Regions from separate parts of the Streptomyces sp. NPDC041205 genome, predicted to be linked through region 2. Evidence: predicted binding sites of a transcription regulator. Region 2 holds the regulator's gene; the other holds the start of a gene.
The links. Region 2 encodes HrcA, which represses chaperone genes, less so after heat shock. Its sites were predicted from a motif close to TTNGCACTCNGNNNNNCNGAGTGCNAA; they were not measured.

Region 1: the regulator HrcA is predicted to act here: its motif matches at 3,509-3,535, upstream of groL (chaperonin GroEL).

What each region holds. Positions count from the first base shown of each region.
Region 1 is NZ_JBVIZH010000005.1:76,239-84,592, forward strand. Features, by position in the region: gene ACZ6BG_RS22890 (glucosyl-3-phosphoglycerate synthase) at 1-698, opposite strand, end outside; SAM riboswitch class I at 830-981, shown strand; gene thrC (threonine synthase) at 975-2,297, shown strand; gene ACZ6BG_RS22900 (ubiquitin-like small modifier protein 1) at 2,412-2,687, shown strand; gene ACZ6BG_RS22905 (cold-shock protein) at 3,108-3,311, shown strand; gene groL (chaperonin GroEL) at 3,700-5,322, shown strand; gene ACZ6BG_RS22915 (SigE family RNA polymerase sigma factor) at 5,496-5,993, shown strand; gene ACZ6BG_RS22920 (hypothetical protein) at 5,986-6,534, shown strand; gene ACZ6BG_RS22925 (mannosyltransferase family protein) at 6,694-8,145, shown strand; gene ACZ6BG_RS22930 (lipase family protein) at 8,212-8,354, opposite strand, start outside.
Region 2 is NZ_JBVIZH010000001.1:947,101-955,454, reverse strand. Features, by position in the region: gene hemW (radical SAM family heme chaperone HemW) at 1-492, shown strand, start outside; gene ACZ6BG_RS04255 (DUF3097 domain-containing protein) at 697-1,515, opposite strand; gene ACZ6BG_RS04250 (MBL fold metallo-hydrolase) at 1,539-2,300, opposite strand; gene hrcA (heat-inducible transcriptional repressor HrcA) at 2,610-3,626, shown strand; gene dnaJ (molecular chaperone DnaJ) at 3,627-4,766, shown strand; gene ACZ6BG_RS04235 (nitronate monooxygenase) at 4,878-5,993, shown strand; gene ACZ6BG_RS04230 (16S rRNA (uracil(1498)-N(3))-methyltransferase) at 5,990-6,739, shown strand; gene ACZ6BG_RS04225 (VOC family protein) at 6,762-7,163, shown strand; gene ACZ6BG_RS04220 (hypothetical protein) at 7,375-7,917, shown strand; gene ACZ6BG_RS04215 (S41 family peptidase) at 7,963-8,354, shown strand, end outside.

The sequences.
Region 1 (8,354 bases), on a different contig from region 2:
CCGAGCTCCACGCCGTACCCGACGGGGAAGGGGAGGCGTTCGAGGAGCGACCTGCGGGCCGCGTACTCGCCGCCGAGGGGCTGCACGAAGCCCGCGAGCTGCGGCCAGTGCATGTTCAGCAGGGGCCGCGCCATCAGCTCGGTGACCCGGCCGCCCTGCCCGGCCGTCGCGCCGGACGCCGGGCCGTCGGCCGCGGGGCCGTCGGACACCGTCATCGGGCGGTCGTACATCGCCTTCACGAACTGCACGTCCGGCTCCGTGAGGAGCGGCCCCACGATGCCGGAGACGAAGTCCGCCGAGAACTCCTTCAGGTCCGCGTCGACGAACGCCACGATGTCACCGCGGGTGACCAGCAGGGAACGCCACAGGACCTCGCCCTTGCCCGGCACGGCGGGCAGCCGCGGCAGGATCGCGTCCCGGTGCACCACCCGGGCCCCGGCGGCCGCGGCCACCTCGGCCGTGCGGTCCGCGGAGCCGGAGTCGATCACCACGAGCTCGTCGACGAGCGGCACCCGCTCCATCAGCTCCCTGCGGATCTCGGCGACGATCCCGCCGACCGTCTCCTCCTCGTCGAGGGCGGGCAGCACCACGCTCACCGAGGTGCCGAGGTCACGCTTGGCGGCTGTCAGGGCGCCGGGCGCTCGGTCGGCGACGGACCAGGAACGCCTGCTCAGCCAGCGCTCGACCTCTTCCAGCACGCGCGTCCTCCCGGTTGTGATCCATCTCGCGCATCGGACGACTATCTCAAGGGTCCAAGGCTTCGGTTACAGTCTTGAACAACGCCGGTGACCATCGCATGTCGGGGGTCCCGGGCGTCACAATCGAATACCGCTCATCCAGAGGGGCAGAGGGATACGGCCCGTTGAAGCCCCGGCAACCCTCCAGCCGGTCTCGTCGCCGCGAACGCGCGCCGCGAGGCTCCCGGCTCGGGAAGGTGCCAATTCCGTCTCGTGGCGAGATGCGCCGCGAGGAAGATGAGGAGAAAGGGCCTCGCCTCCATGGCTGTGCAGACTGTCGCCACCACCACGCCTTCCGCGGACACCGTCGATCTCGGACCCGCTTCCGGTCTCTCCTGCCGCGAGTGCGGAACCCGCTTCGACCTCGGCCCCATCTTCGCCTGCGCCGAGTGTTTCGGACCCCTGGAAGTCGCCTACGACCTTCCCCTCGGCGACCCGGAGGGCCTGCGCAAGCGGATCGAGTCAGGACCCGCCAACATCTGGCGGTACGCCCCGCTGCTTCCCGTCCCCGCCGACGTGGCCGACAAGCCGAACCTGAACCCGGGCTGGACCAAGCTCGTCAAGGCCGACAACCTCGCCGCCGAACTCGGCGTCGAGCAGGGCAAGCTGTTCATCAAGGACGACTCGGGCAACCCCACGCACTCCTTCAAGGACCGCGTCGTCGCGCAGGCGCTCGAAGCCGCGCGCGCCTTCGGCTTCACCACCCTGTCCTGCTCCTCCACGGGCAACCTCGCCGGTGCCGTCGGCGCCGCCGCCGCCCGCGCGGGCTTCCGCTCCTGCGTGTTCATCCCGCACGACCTGGAGCAGGGCAAGGTCGTCATGGCCGCGGTGTACGGCGGGGAGCTCGTCGGCATCGAGGGCAACTACGACGACGTGAACCGCTTCTGCTCCGAGCTGATCGGCGACCCGCTCGGCGAGGGCTGGGGCTTCGTCAACGTCAACCTGCGGCCGTACTACGGCGAGGGCTCCAAGACCCTCGCGTACGAGATCTGCGAGCAGCTCGGCTGGCGCCTGCCCGACCAGCTCGTCATCCCCATCGCCTCCGGCTCCCAGCTCACGAAGATCGACAAGGGTCTGAAGGAGCTGATCGCGCTCGGCCTCGTCGAGGACAAGCCGTACAAGATCTTCGGGGCGCAGGCGGAGGGCTGCTCGCCGGTGTCCACCGCGTTCAAGGCGGGCCACGACGTCGTGCGGCCGCAGAAGCCGGACACCATCGCCAAGTCCCTGGCCATCGGCAACCCGGCCGACGGGCCGTACGTCCTCGACATCGCGCGCCGCACGGGTGGCGCGGTGGAGGACGTCGACGACGAGCAGGTCGTCGACGCGATCAAGCTGCTCGCGCGCACGGAGGGGATCTTCGCGGAGACCGCGGGCGGGGTGACCGTCGGCGTCGCGAAGAAGCTGATCGAGGCCGGCCTCATCGACCCCTCGCTCACCACCGTCGTGCTCAACACCGGGGACGGGCTCAAGACGCTCGACGCGGTCGCCGAGACGTCCCAGGCGACGGCCACGATCAAGCCGAGCCTCGACGCGTTCCGCTCCGCGGGGCTTGCCGGTTAGTCGCCGTAGGGCCTGTGGTCCGCTGCCGACCGCGGGTCGTGGTCCGTCCTCGCGCAGTTCCTCGCGCCCCTGACGGGGCGCTCCCCGTCCTCCCCGTACCCCTGAGGTGAACCCATGAGCGTCAACGTCCGCATCCCCACCATTCTTCGCACCTACACCGGCGGCAAGGCCGAGGTCGCCGCCGAGGGGGCGACCCTCGGTGAGGTCATCGCCGACCTGGAGAAGAACCACACCGGTATCGCCGCCCGGGTCCTGGACGACCAGGGCAAGCTGCGGCGGTTCGTGAACGTGTACGTGAACGACGACGACGTGCGGTTCGAGCAGGGTCTGGAGACCGCGACGCCGGACGGCGCCGGGGTTTCGATCATTCCCGCCGTCGCCGGCGGCTGAGCGCACGCAGAGTCACCGGGACTGCCCCCTCCGCGAGAGAAGCGGAGGGGGCAATTCTGTATGGTTGAGCGCGGTACAGTTGGGAATGGAGCGCCGTTTCCGGCGTACGCAGTGCCGCGCGCATATTCGAAGTCGGCCGCGGAGCCGACAAGAAGTAGCCAAAGTGTCCTGCCTATTTGAGCCCTATGCGGCATTTGTCGGGCCCGACTTGCCCTGAGTTCCGTGGAATTCTCCGGGAATCTCCGATAGCGCGTGCCCAGAATTCTCGTCCGATTGACCTGTTGCAGAGGGCAGTTGGACAGATACATTCAGCCGCGGTCGACGCGTTCCGGCGCACACCCCCAACCCATGGGGGGTGAGGTCTGACCCGGGTCCGCGAAGTGCGGGTCTGCGCAAGGGCCAGTAATAGGGGAGTTAGGCATGGCTCAGGGCACCGTCAAGTGGTTCAACGCGGAGAAGGGATATGGCTTCATCGCGGTCGACGGTGGTGCGGATGTATTCGTCCACTACAGCGCGATCCAGATGGACGGCTACCGCACCCTGGAAGAAGGTCAGCGAGTCGAGTTCGAGATCTCGCAGGGCCAGAAGGGTCCGCAGGCGGACATGGTCAAGCTCGCCGTCTGAGCGGCTTGACGCGATCGGCCACCGACGCGACGCAGTAGACGTAGGGCCCGCACCCCGGGAACGGGGCGCGGGCCCTACGTCGTTCCGAGATCGGGGTGTTGCGCCGGGGCGCGGGTGTCTCGCGCGGGAGCCGGGGGCGACCTTGCGCCCGCCCGTCTCCCGACCGCCGCCCCTCATCGTCGCCTCTTCGAGGCGACCTTGCACTCTAGGGGGTCGAGTGCTAATCATTGGCGTTAGCACTCTACGAGTGAGAGTGACAGAACTTGGATCGGGTCGGTGAGGTCCGCAGGCCGGGTGGGGCAAGGAACCACACGGCGCGCAGGCCGTCCGTCGCGGGCACCAGCACGGTCCGTTTGCTTTTCCACCCCGTCCGGGAGGACCACTTCACATGGCCAAGATCATCGCGTTCGACGAGGAGGCACGGCGCGGCCTCGAGCGCGGCATGAACCAGCTCGCCGACGCCGTCAAGGTGACCCTGGGCCCCAAGGGTCGCAACGTCGTCCTCGAGAAGAAGTGGGGCGCCCCCACGATCACCAACGATGGTGTGTCCATCGCCAAGGAGATCGAGCTCGAGGACCCGTACGAGAAGATCGGCGCCGAGCTGGTCAAGGAGGTCGCGAAGAAGACGGACGACGTCGCCGGTGACGGCACGACGACCGCGACCGTCCTCGCCCAGGCGCTCGTCAAGGAAGGCCTGCGCAACGTCGCGGCCGGCGCCAACCCGATGGCCCTCAAGCGCGGCATCGAGAAGGCCGTCGAGGCCGTCTCCGGCGCCCTGCTCGAGCAGGCCAAGGACGTGGAGACCAAGGAGCAGATCGCTTCCACCGCCTCCATCTCCGCCGCCGACACCCAGATCGGCGAGCTCATCGCCGAGGCCATGGACAAGGTCGGCAAGGAAGGCGTCATCACCGTCGAGGAGTCGCAGACCTTCGGTCTCGAGCTTGAGCTCACCGAGGGCATGCGCTTCGACAAGGGCTACATCTCGGCGTACTTCGCGACCGACATGGAGCGCATGGAGGCGGCCCTGGATGACCCGTACATCCTGATCGTCAACTCCAAGATCTCGAACGTGAAGGACCTCCTTCCGCTCCTCGAGAAGGTCATGCAGTCCGGCAAGCCGCTGCTGATCATCGCCGAGGACGTCGAGGGCGAGGCCCTGTCCACGCTGGTCGTCAACAAGATCCGTGGCACGTTCAAGTCCGTCGCCGTCAAGGCCCCGGGCTTCGGCGACCGCCGCAAGGCCATGCTCGGCGACATCGCCATCCTCACCGGTGGCACGGTCATCTCCGAGGAGGTCGGCCTCAAGCTGGAGAACGCCGGTCTCGACCTGCTCGGCCGCGCCCGCAAGGTCGTCATCACCAAGGACGAGACGACCATCGTCGACGGCGCCGGTGAGAGCGACCAGGTCCAGGGCCGCGTCAACCAGATCCGCGCCGAGATCGAGAACAGCGACTCGGACTACGACCGCGAGAAGCTCCAGGAGCGCCTGGCGAAGCTCGCGGGCGGCGTGGCCGTCATCAAGGCCGGTGCCGCGACCGAGGTCGAGCTCAAGGAGCGCAAGCACCGCATCGAGGACGCCGTTCGCAACGCGAAGGCGGCCGTCGAGGAGGGCATCGTCGCCGGTGGTGGCGTGGCCCTGCTGCAGGCCTCCTCGGTCTTCGAGAAGCTGGAGCTCGAGGGTGACGAGGCCACCGGCGCCGCCGCTGTGAAGCTGGCCCTGGAGGCCCCGCTGAAGCAGATCGCGGTCAACGCCGGCCTCGAGGGCGGCGTCGTCGTGGAGAAGGTGCGCAACCTGACCGTCGGTCACGGCCTGAACGCCGCGAACGGCGAGTACGTCGACATGATCGCCGAGGGCATCATCGACCCGGCGAAGGTCACGCGTTCCGCCCTGCAGAACGCCGCGTCCATCGCCGCGCTGTTCCTCACCACCGAGGCCGTCATCGCCGACAAGCCGGAGAAGGCCGCCGCGGCCGCTCCGGGCGGCATGCCGGGCGGTGACATGGACTTCTGATCCCCTCGAGGATCGGCGGTTCGTCGCAGTACGCGAACGAGGGCGGCACTCCCTGTCTCAGGGGGTGCCGCCCTTCGGCGTTCCCGGTCCGGAAGAAATCTCGCGACCGGTGTCAACCGGACGCACCCCCGCCGGTCTAGAGAAGGTGTACCGACCAGATGGGGAGCACGTCATTGACCGCTGAGGAGTTCGAGGAGTTCTACGCCCACGCGGTCCGACGGCTCACCGGCCAGCTGTACGTGATGCTCGGCGACCTCCAGGAGGCGCAGGACGTCGTGCAGGAGGCGTTCGTCAAGGCATGGAGCAGGCGTGGGCGCCTGGTGAAGGAGGCTTCGCCCGAGGCGTGGATCCGCACCGTGGCCTGGCGCCTCGCCGTGCGCCGTTGGCACGGGCGGCGGCGCACCGAGCAGGCCTGGCAGCGGCACGGCGGCGCGCCGCCCGCGGGCGCGCCCGACCCCGGTTCCGTGGTCCTCGTCGAGGCGCTGAAGGGGCTGTCCCCGCAGCAGCGCAGGACGGTGGCGCTGCACTACATCTGCGATCTGTCGGTGGAGCAGATCGCCGCGGAGACGGGCCAGTCCACCGGCACGGTCAAGACGCATCTGTCCCGGGGGCGGGCCGCACTGGCCGACCGCTTGCAGGACCCTCGTACCCAGGAGGCGCACGGTGACTGAGCACCACCACGACGATCCGCTGGCGGACGCGCTCAGGGAGTTGGCCGCGGCGGCGGAGCGCGGCACCGACCCGGCGCCCGCGCCCGTGGTCACGGCCCGCGGCGAGCGGGTGCGGCGGCGCAGGTTCGCCGTGCTCGCGGCCGGCGCCGTGCTGCTGTGCGGCGGCATGGGCGGCGCGGTCGCCGCCGGGCTCGCCGGGTCCGAGGAGCGGGTGTCCCCGGCCGACACCCGCGCCCCGCGCCCCGCGCCCTCCTCCGGCGACCCCGTGCCCGACCCCACCGACACCTCGTCCTCGCCCGGCCCGACCGAGACCACCGAGCCCCCCGACGCCAGCGGGCCGCCCACCACCACCGGCACCTCCGGCAGTTCGGCCGACACCGACACCGACACCGACACCGGCGCCGACCCGAGCCGCTCGCCGACGCACCCCCCGAGCACCCCGCCCCCGACCACCGGCACCCTGGGCGCGACCGAGACTCCGTACCGGGGCGCGCGGACCACACCGCCCCCGACGTCGGACACGACGGACGACCCCGGCTGATCCCCCGGGCCCGTGACGCGCTCGCCGTGGCACCCCGGCCCGTAGCCGCACCTCGCCCGTCACCGCCACCCGCCCGTAACCGGCACCCCCGCAGCACCCCCGACCGGCGGCGCACCGCGCGCCGCCGGGCGATTTCGCGCGCCCGAACGGAGACCACGCATGCCCGCGGCACCGGCGACCACCGCCACCCGGCCCTCCCCGCGCCCGCCCTGGCCCGACGTCCGGGAGCGGGAGCGGCGGCGGCCCGGTGGCGGGCGGGCGGTGCTGCGGCGGCTCGCGGGGCGGCTCGACGCGACCGACCGCTTCGTGCTCCAGGTGTATCTGGGCACGCGGGTGGGGCTGTTCGTCACCGGGTACTGCGTGGGGTGGCTGTTTCCCGCGAACTCCCGTGCCAAGAAGGCGCCCGGGCTGTTCTCGGTGTGGGAGCAGTGGGACTGGACGCACTTCCGGCACATAGCGGAGTACGGCTACTTCGGGCCCGCGCCGGGGTACGCGGACGGCCTGGAGAACGAGGAGGCGTTCTTCCCCGGGTTTCCGCTGGCGCTGCGGGCGGTGCGGCTCGTCGTGCCGGACTGGGTGGCGGCCGGGCTGCTGATCTCGCTGGTCTCGGGCGCGGTCGCGATGCTGGCGCTGGCCCGGGTGGCGAAGCTCGCGGGGGTGGGCAGGGGCAGGCGCGGTGGTGCGGGGGTGGGCAGGGGTACGGGCGGTGGTGCGGGGGTGGGCGAGGGCAGGCGCGGTGGTGCGGGGGCGGGCAAGGGCACCGGTGTCGGTGCGGGGCCGGGGGCGGGGACGGACAAAGGCGCGGGCGGGGGCACGGGTGCCGGAGTGGGGCCGGGGGCGGGGACAGTGGTCCGGCTCGGGGGCGCGGAGGCCCTCGCCCGGCGTGCCGTCCTCGTCGTCCTCCTCTCGCCCTGCGCCGTCTTCCTCGCCGCGGGCTACTCCGAATCCCTCTTCCTCGCCTTCGCGTTGCCCGCCTGGCTCGCCGCCAGGTCGGGCCGCTGGCGGCTCGCGGCGACGCTCGCCGCGTGCGCCACGGCGACCCGCGTCAGCGGCCTGTTCCTCGCCGCCGCCCTGGCCGTCGACTTCCTCCTCGCCCGGGACGGCCGCCGCGACTGGCGCCGACTGCCCTGGCTGGCGCTGCCCGCGCTGCCCGCGCTCGCGTACACGCTGTACCTGTACGACCGCACCGGCGACTGGATGGCCTGGAAGCACGCCCAGGAACGCGGCTGGTACCGCACCTTCCACCCGCCGTGGGAGGCCTGGGGCAACACCTGGAACGCGGCGTTCGACGGCCGCTGCTCCACCGGGTACGCCCTGATGTCCCAGGTCGAACTCGCCGCCATGGTCGTCGGGCTGGCGCTGCTCGGCGGGCTGCTGTGGCGCGGGCGGTGGCCGGAGGCGGCGTACATCGCCCTGAACCTGTGGGCGCTCGGCACCTCGTACTGGTACACGTCCGTGCCCCGCGCGACGCTGCTGTGGTGGCCGCTGTGGACGGGCCTGGCCGCGTGGAGCCTGCGGGCGCCGTGGCGCGCGTACGCGGGCCTGTGCGTGCTCGCGCCGCTGAGCACGCTGTTCGCGGTGACGTTCCTGTCGGGGAGATGGGCGGGCTGACCCCCGTGCCCGCGGCGGCAGCCGCCCCGCGACGGCCGCCACCGCGGGCGGGTGCCCGCCCTTCGGCTACGGCAGGCGGTCCAGGATCCAGGTGCACAGCTCCTCGGTGATGTGGGTGTGGGGCTCGTTGTGGGAGGCGACCTTGAACTCGTCGAGCTCGCTGTCCTCGGGGGCGAGGGTGCCGATGTCGGTGTAGAGGTCGTCCTGCG
Region 2 (8,354 bases):
ACCGACGACGACGTGCACGCGGACCGGTATCTGATCGCGGACGAGGTCCTCGGCGGCGCCGGGTTCGACTGGTACGAGGTGTCGAACTGGGCCACGTCCGAGGCGGGGCGGTGTCTGCACAACGAGTTGTACTGGCGGGGCGCCGACTGGTGGGGGGCCGGGCCGGGGGCCCACAGCCATGTGGGGGGTGTGCGGTGGTGGAACGTGAAGCATCCCGGGGCGTATGCCGCCGCGCTCGCGGGGGGTCGGTCGCCCGGGGCCGGGCGGGAGGTTCTCTCGGACGAGGACCGGCGGGTCGAGCGGGTGCTGCTTGAGCTGCGGCTGCTTGAGGGGTGCCCGTTGGGGCTCCTGAAGGAGGCCGGGCTTGCCGCGGCCCGGCGGGCGCTGGCCGACGGGTTGCTGGAGGCCGGCCCCTTCGCGGCAGGGCGGGCCGTCCTCACCCTGCGGGGGCGGTTGCTTGCCGACGCCGTCGTGCGGGATCTGGTCGACTGAGCGTTCTGTATGGGGCTGCGCCCCTGTCCCCCCGTCGGCGCTTCGCGCCTCGTCCTCAAGCGCCGGACGGGCTGATGCCTCCTCGTCCGGCGCCTGGCAGGGGCTGATGCCTCCTCGTCCGGCGTCTGGCAGGGGCTGATGTCTCCTCGTCCGGCGTCTGGCAGGGGCTGATGTCTCCTCGTCCTGCGCCTGACAGGGGTCCGGCTATGGAGCCGTCACGAAATCGATCAGCTCCTCGACCCTGCCCAGGAGCGCGGGCTCCAGGTCCTTGTAGCTGTGGACCGAGCGCAGGATGTGCTGCCAGGCCGCGCCGGTGTTGGGGGGCCAGCCGAGGGCGTGGCACACGCCTGTCTTCCAGTCCTGGCCGTGGGGGACACGGGGCCAGGCCCTGATGCCGAGGGAGGACGGCTTCACGGCCTCCCACACGTCGATGTAGGGATGGCCGACGATCAGGGCGTGGTCGCTGCTGACGGACGCGGCGATCCGGGACTCCTTGGAGCCGGGGACCAGGTGGTCGACGAGGATGCCGAGGCGGGCGTCGGCGTCGGGGGCGAACTCGGCGACGATGGCGGGCAGGTCGTCGATGCCCTCCAGGTACTCGACGACGACCCCCTCGATGCGCAGGTCGTCGCCCCAGACCTTCTCGACGAGCTCGGCGTCGTGCCGCCCCTCCACATAGATCCGCCCCGCCCTGGCCACCCGCGCCCGCGCCCCCGGCACGGCCAGCGAGCCGGAGGCGGTGCGTGCGGGCTGCCGGGGTGCGGCGGTCGCCGTCGGCCGGACCAGCGTGACCACCCTGCCCTCCAGGAGGAAGCCGCGCGGCGCCATCGGGAACACGCGGTGCTTGCCGAAGCGGTCCTCCAGGGTCACCGTCGGCCCCTCGGCCGTCTTCTCGCAGCGGATCACCGCGCCGCAGAAGCCCGTGGTGACCTCCTCCACGACCAGGTCGGCCTCGGCGGGCACCTCGGGGACGGCGGCCGGCTTCTTCCAGGGCGGGGTCAGGTCCGGGTGGTAGCTGCGCATGGGCCAGACGTTATGGCATGCCGTCAGGCGACACCGAACCGCCGGGCCAGCTCGTCGCGTTGGCGGCGTACGAAAGCGGCGTCGACGACGGCCCCGTGCCCGGGCACGTACACCGCGTCCTCGCCGCCGAGGTCGAGGAGCCGGTCGAGGGCGGCGGGCCAGTGCCGGGGGGCCGCGTCCGGGCCGGCCTGCGGTTCGCCGGACTCCTCGACCAGATCGCCGCAGAAGACGACCTCGGGCTCGCCCGGGCCGCCGGGCACGAGGACGGCGAGGTCGTGGCCGGTGTGCCCGGGGCCGACGTTGGCGAGCAGCACCTGGAGCCCGCCGAGGTCCAGGGTCCACTCCCCGCACACCAGGTGGCGGGGGTGGACGAGGAGGTCGGCGGCCTCGGCCGCGGCGGCCGGGTCGAGGCCCTGGGCGACGGCGTCGGCGCGCAGGCCGTCGCGGTCGTGCTCCAGGACGGTGTCGAGGCCGACGGCGCCGAACACCTCGACGCCCGCGAACGCGGCGGCGCCGAGCACATGGTCGAAGTGGGGGTGGGTGAGGGCGAGATGGGTCACACGCCGGTCGCCGCCGAGCAGCCGCCGGGCGTCGGCGCGCAGCCGGGAGCCCTCGCGCAGGCTGGACCCGGCCTCGATCATGAGGGCGGCGCCGGTGCCGACGACGAGCCCGGCCGTGCAGTCCCACACGGGCAGCCTGCACCGCCCCACGCGCGCGGCGAGCCGTTCCCAGCCCGCCTCCTCCCAGGCCGGGGCGGGGGCGGGGGAGGGCGTGACCGTGTCCATGGGGGTGACGCTAGCGCCGCCGGGGCGCGGGGGCAGGACGGGGGCGGGCGGCGGCACCCGTCGGCGCGGCGTGGCACGGCGGCGGCACCCGTCCGCGGGACCTGGGGCGACAGCGGCGGCGTCCGTCGGCGTGACAAGGCAGGACAAGGGCGGCACCCGTCGGCATGACAACGAGGTCGGCCCTTGCCGGGCCTGTACCCACCGGCCGTACACTGACTCGGTGAAGGCTGGCACTCGCCCGGGGTGAGTGCCAGGGCGAGGGGCCACCACCGGGGGCTCGGGACGAGGGACGGCAGCTGGAGGTGCGCGATGCTCAGTGAACGCAGGCTGGAAGTGCTGCGCGCCATCGTCCACGACTACGTGGGCACGGAGGAGCCCGTCGGCTCCAAGGCGCTCACCGAACGCCACCACCTCGGCGTCTCCCCGGCCACGGTCCGCAACGACATGGCCGCCCTGGAGGAGGAAGGGTTCATCGCCCAGCCGCACACCAGCGCCGGGCGCATCCCGACCGACAAGGGGTACCGCCTGTTCGTGGACCGGCTCGCGGGCGTCAAGCCGATGACGGCGCCGGAGCGGCGCGCGATCCAGAACTTCCTGGACGGCGCGGTCGACCTGGACGACGTCGTCGGGCGCACGGTGCGGCTGCTCGCGCAGCTGACCCGGCAGGTCGCGGTGGTGCAGTATCCGTCGCTGACCCGCTCCACGGTGCGGCACGTGGAACTGCTCTCGCTGGCCCCGGCCCGCCTGATGCTGGTCCTCATCACCGACACCGGGCGGGTCGAGCAGCGCATGATCGACTGCCCGGCGCCGTTCGGGGAGACGTCCCTCGCGGATCTGCGGGCGCGGCTCAACAGCCGGGTCGCGGGCCGCCGCTTCTCGGACGTGCCGCAGCTGGTGCAGGACCTGGCCGAATCCTTCGACAAGGACGACCGGGGGACGGTGACCACGGTCCTGTCCACCCTCCTCGAAACGCTGGTGGAGGAGACCGAGGAGCGGCTGATGATCGGCGGCACCGCCAATCTCACCCGCTTCGGACATGACTTTCCCCTCACCATCAGGCCGGTCCTCGAGGCCCTGGAGGAACAGGTCGTCCTCCTCAAGTTGCTTGGTGAGGCGACGGATTCGGGCATGACCGTCAAGATCGGGCACGAGAACGCCCATGAGGGGCTCAGCTCCACGTCGGTGGTCTCCGTCGGCTACGGTTCGGGGAGCGAGGCAGTGGCCAAGCTGGGCGTGGTCGGACCGACCCGCATGGACTATCCGGGAACGATGGGAGCAGTACGCGCAGTGGCACGTTACGTCGGACAGATCCTGGCGGAGTCGTAAGTGGCCACGGACTACTACGCCGTACTAGGCGTGCGCCGCGACGCTTCCCAGGACGACATCAAGAAGGCCTTCCGGCGGCTCGCACGCGAGCTGCACCCGGACGTCAATCCTGACCCGAAGACGCAAGAGCGCTTCAAGGAGATCAACGCCGCGTACGAGGTGTTGTCGGACCCGCAGAAGAAGCAGGTCTACGACCTCGGCGGGGACCCGCTGTCCCAGGCCGGTGGCGCCGGTGGCGCGGGCGGCTTCGGAGCGGGTGGCTTCGGCAACTTCTCCGACATCATGGACGCGTTCTTCGGTACGGCGTCGCAGCGCGGGCCGCGTTCGCGCACCCGGCGCGGCCAGGACGCCATGATCCGCCTGGAGATCGACCTCGAAGAGGCCGCCTTCGGCACCACGAAGGACATCCAGGTCGACACGGCCGTCGTCTGTACGACGTGTTCCGGCGAAGGGGCCGCGCCCGGCACCTCCGCGCAGACCTGCGACATGTGCCGCGGCCGCGGCGAGGTGTCCCAGGTCACCCGGTCCTTCCTCGGCCAGGTCATGACCTCGCGGCCCTGCCCGCAGTGCCAGGGCTTCGGGACCGTCGTGCCGACGCCGTGCCCCGAGTGCGCGGGCGACGGACGGATCCGGTCCCGCCGCACGCTCACCGTGAAGATCCCGGCCGGTGTCGACAACGGCACCCGGATCCAGCTCGCCGGTGAGGGCGAGGTCGGGCCCGGCGGCGGTCCCGCCGGTGACCTGTACGTGGAGATCCACGAGCTGCCGCACGCCGTCTTCCAGCGGCGTGGGGACGATCTGCACTGCACCGTCACGCTGCCGATGACGGCGGCCGCGCTCGGCACGAAGGTGCCGCTGGAGACGCTGGACGGCATGGAGGAGGTCGACATCCGGCCCGGCACGCAGTCCGGGCAGTCGATCCCCCTGCACGGGCGGGGCGTCACCCACCTGCGGGGCGGGGGGCGCGGTGACCTCATCGTGCACGTCGAGGTGCTCACGCCCTCCAAGCTCGACCCCGAGCAGGAGCGGCTGCTGCGGGAGCTCGCGCAACTGCGCGGCGAGGAGCGGCCCACGGGGCAGTTCCAGCCGGGGCAGCAGGGGTTGTTCTCGCGCCTGAAGGACGCGTTCAACGGACGCTAGCGCTGTGACCGGCCCGGGGCGGGCGTGGAATCCACGCCCACCCCGGGCCGACGCGCGTCCGCACCCGGACCCCGGACAAGGCGCCCCCGCCGGACGTGGCACGATGCCGGTATGTCCTCCGCGTTCACCGATCTCTGTCGCTATCCGATCGTGCAGGCCCCGATGGCGGGCGGCGGGTCCACCCCGCAGCTCGCGGCGGCTGTCGCCGAGGCCGGGGGGCTCGGCTGCCTGGCCGCCGGGTACAAGACCGCCGACGGGATGTACCAGGAGATCAAGCAGGTCAGGGGCCTGACGGCGCGGCCGTTCGGGGTGAACCTGTTCATGCCGCAGCCCGAGTACCCCGGTGCAGGCCCCGGCTCCACCGGAGCGGCTGGCGCCGCGCCCCTCGATGCCGCCGTGGAGGTCTACCGCAACCAGCTCGCGGGCGAGGCCACCTGGTACGAGACGCAGCTCGGCGACCCCGAGGGCAAGCGCGACGACGGCTACGACGCGAAGCTCGCGATCCTCCTCGACGACCCGGTGCCGCTGGTGTCGTTCACCTTCGGCTGCCCGACCCGGGAGGTCGTGCAGGCCTTCGACCGCGTCGGCACCCGTACGGTCGTCACCGTCACCACGCCCGAGGAGGCCCGCGCGGCCCAGCGGGCGGGCGCCGACGCCGTCTGCGTCCAGGGCATCGAGGCGGGCGGCCACCAGGGCACGCACCGCGACAACCCGGAGGCGGACGGCTCCGGCATCGGCCTGCTCAGCCTGATCACGCAGGTCAGGGAGACGGTGCCGCTGCCCGTGATCGCCGCGGGCGGCCTGATGCGCGGCAGTCAGATCGCCGCGGTCCTCGCCGCGGGCGCGGACTTCGCGCAGCTCGGCACGGCGTTCCTGGTCACGCCCGAGTCGGGCGCGCAGCCGCTGCACAAGCAGGCCATGACGAACCCGCTGTTCGGGCACACCGAGCTGACCCGGGCGTTCTCCGGCCGCCCCGCGCGCGGCCTGGTCAACCGCTTCATGCGCGAGCACGGCCCGTACGCCCCGGCCGCGTACCCGCAGGTCCACTATCTGACGGCCGGACTCCGCAAGGCCGCGGCGAAGGCCGGTGACCCGCAGGCCATGGCGCTGTGGGCGGGCCAGGGCCACCGCCTGGCGCGGGCGCTGCCCGCGGGCGAGCTGATGGAGGTCCTGGTCGCCGAACTCGACGAGGCGAAGGCCACGTTCGCCGCGCGGGGTGCGGTGTGACGGCGCCGGTCTTCGTCGTCGAGGACTTCCGGGGCGCGGCCCCGGCAAGCGCGTACGTCCTGGACGGCCCCGAGGGGCGGCACGCCGTGTCCGTGAAGCGGCTGCGCGCGGGCGAGGACGTCGTCCTCACCGACGGCGCCGGACGCTGGGCGCACGGCGTCGTCGCGGACACCGAGGGCAAGGACCGTCTGACGGTGTCCCTGGACGCCGACGGCGTACGCGAGGAGGGCGCGCAGACGCCCCGGATCACCGTCGTGCAGGCGCTGCCCAAGGGCGACCGGGGCGAGCTGGCTGTGGAGACGATGACGGAGACCGGTGTGGACGCCGTCGTGCCCTGGGCCGCGTCCCGCTGCATCACGCAGTGGAAGGGCGAGCGCGGCCAGAAGGCGCTCGGCAAGTGGCGGGCGACGGCACGCGAGGCGGGCAAGCAGTCGCGCCGCGTGCGCTTCCCCGACGTCGCCGACCTCGCCACGACCAAGCAGGTCGCGGCGCTCCTCGCGGACGCGGACCTCGCCGCCGTCCTGCACGAGGAGGGCAGCGAGCCGCTGGCCACCGCCGAACTGCCCGCGACCGGCCACATTGTTCTCGTCGTCGGCCCCGAGGGCGGCGTCGCCCCGGACGAGCTGGCGGCGTTCGCGCGGGCGGGTGCCAAGCCCTACCGGCTCGGGCGTAGCGTGTTGCGCACGTCGACCGCGGGCACCGCCGCGACGGCCCTCCTCCTCGGCCGGACCGGACGCTGGTCCTGAACCCCGCCCGAAAGGCATCCCCGTGGAACTCGCCCAGGTACGCCTGCTCGTCACCGACTTCCCCGCCTGCTACCGCTTCTACGCCGACGTCCTCGGCCTGAAGCCCCAGTCGGGCGCGGCGAGCGGACCGTACGAGAAGTTCAGCCCCACGACGGGCTCCGCGGGCATCGCCCTGCAGGACCGCACGATGATGGCCGAACTCCTCGGCGAACTGGCCGAGTCGGCGACCGGGCACCGCTCCCTGGTGGTGCTGCGCGTCGACGACCTGGACGCGTACTGCGAGCGCATCACCGGGCGCGGCGCCGAGCTGACGCACGGGCCCGCGCCCATGACGGACCGGATGCGGGTGGCCCACCTCAAGGACCCCGAGGGGAACCTGGTGGAGCTCCAGGAGTGGCTGCTGCTGCGCACGGATCGCGCCTGAGCGCACGGAACGGGGCTGCTGACGGGGGCGGTTACTGGCCAGATGGCCGCAAGCGGTCTACCGCCGCGCCGTCCACGGTGGCACGCTGCCGCTCATGGGGGCATTGAGGCGAATACCGCGCACACGGCGGGCGCGCAGCGTTCTCGTCGCCGTGACGGCCATGGCGGCTGCCGGTCTCGGCCTGACCGCGTGCGATCCCGTCGAGGGAGACATGAGTACGTCCGCCGTCGCGATCACCACCGACAAGATGGGCACGCGGGAGCTGGAGCGCCAGCACGCCGAGGTGGACTGGCTCACCTGCACGGCGTCGTTCGTCGGCCGGGACAAGAAGGCATCGGAGTCCGACGAGCCGCGGGAGGCGGAGGTCGACTGCCGCGGCCAGTCCGACGACGACAAGGTCATCACGATCAAGGGCCGGGTGACGGAGGTGCGCAACGGCGCCTGCGTGCGCGGGAGTCTGACCGCGAAGGTCGGCCGCGAGGAGTGGTTCCGCGTCGACGCCCTCGGCAACTGCGATCACGCGCCCGACGACGACGGCGACGACGACCAGGGCAACGACGACACCGGTAACGACGACACCGGTAACGACGGCAACGGCAATGACGGCAACGGCAATGACGGTCATGACGGCAACGGCAATGACGGGCATGACGGCAACGGCAACGACGACAACGCCGGGCACGAGAAGCCCGATCCCGGGCCCACCGCCACCGTCACCGTGACCGAACAGCCCGACGAGGAACCGGGCAAGTGATCCAAAACGCCCCCGCCCCGCGCCGCGCCTGCTTAGGCTGACCGTGTGACTCAGCCTGCCTACCTCCGGTTTCCGCACCTGCGCGGCGAGTTGATCGCCTTCACCGCGGAGGACGATGTCTGGCTCGCCCCACTCGACGGCGGTCGCGCCTGGCGGGTCAGCGCCGACAACGTACCCGTGACCCAGCCACGGATCTCCCCGGACGGCACCACCGTCGCGTGGACGTCCACGCGCGACGGCGCCCCCGAGGTGCACATCGCGCCCGTGGCCGGCGGCCCCACCCGGCGCCTGACCTACTGGGGCAGCGGGAAGACGTCCGTGCGCGGCTGGACGGCCGACGGCCGGGTCCTCGCCATCAGCACGCAGGGCGAGGCCTCGCTGCGCCGCACCCGGGCGCGCGCGGTGCCGCTCGACGGCGGGCCCGCCGAGCTGCTGCC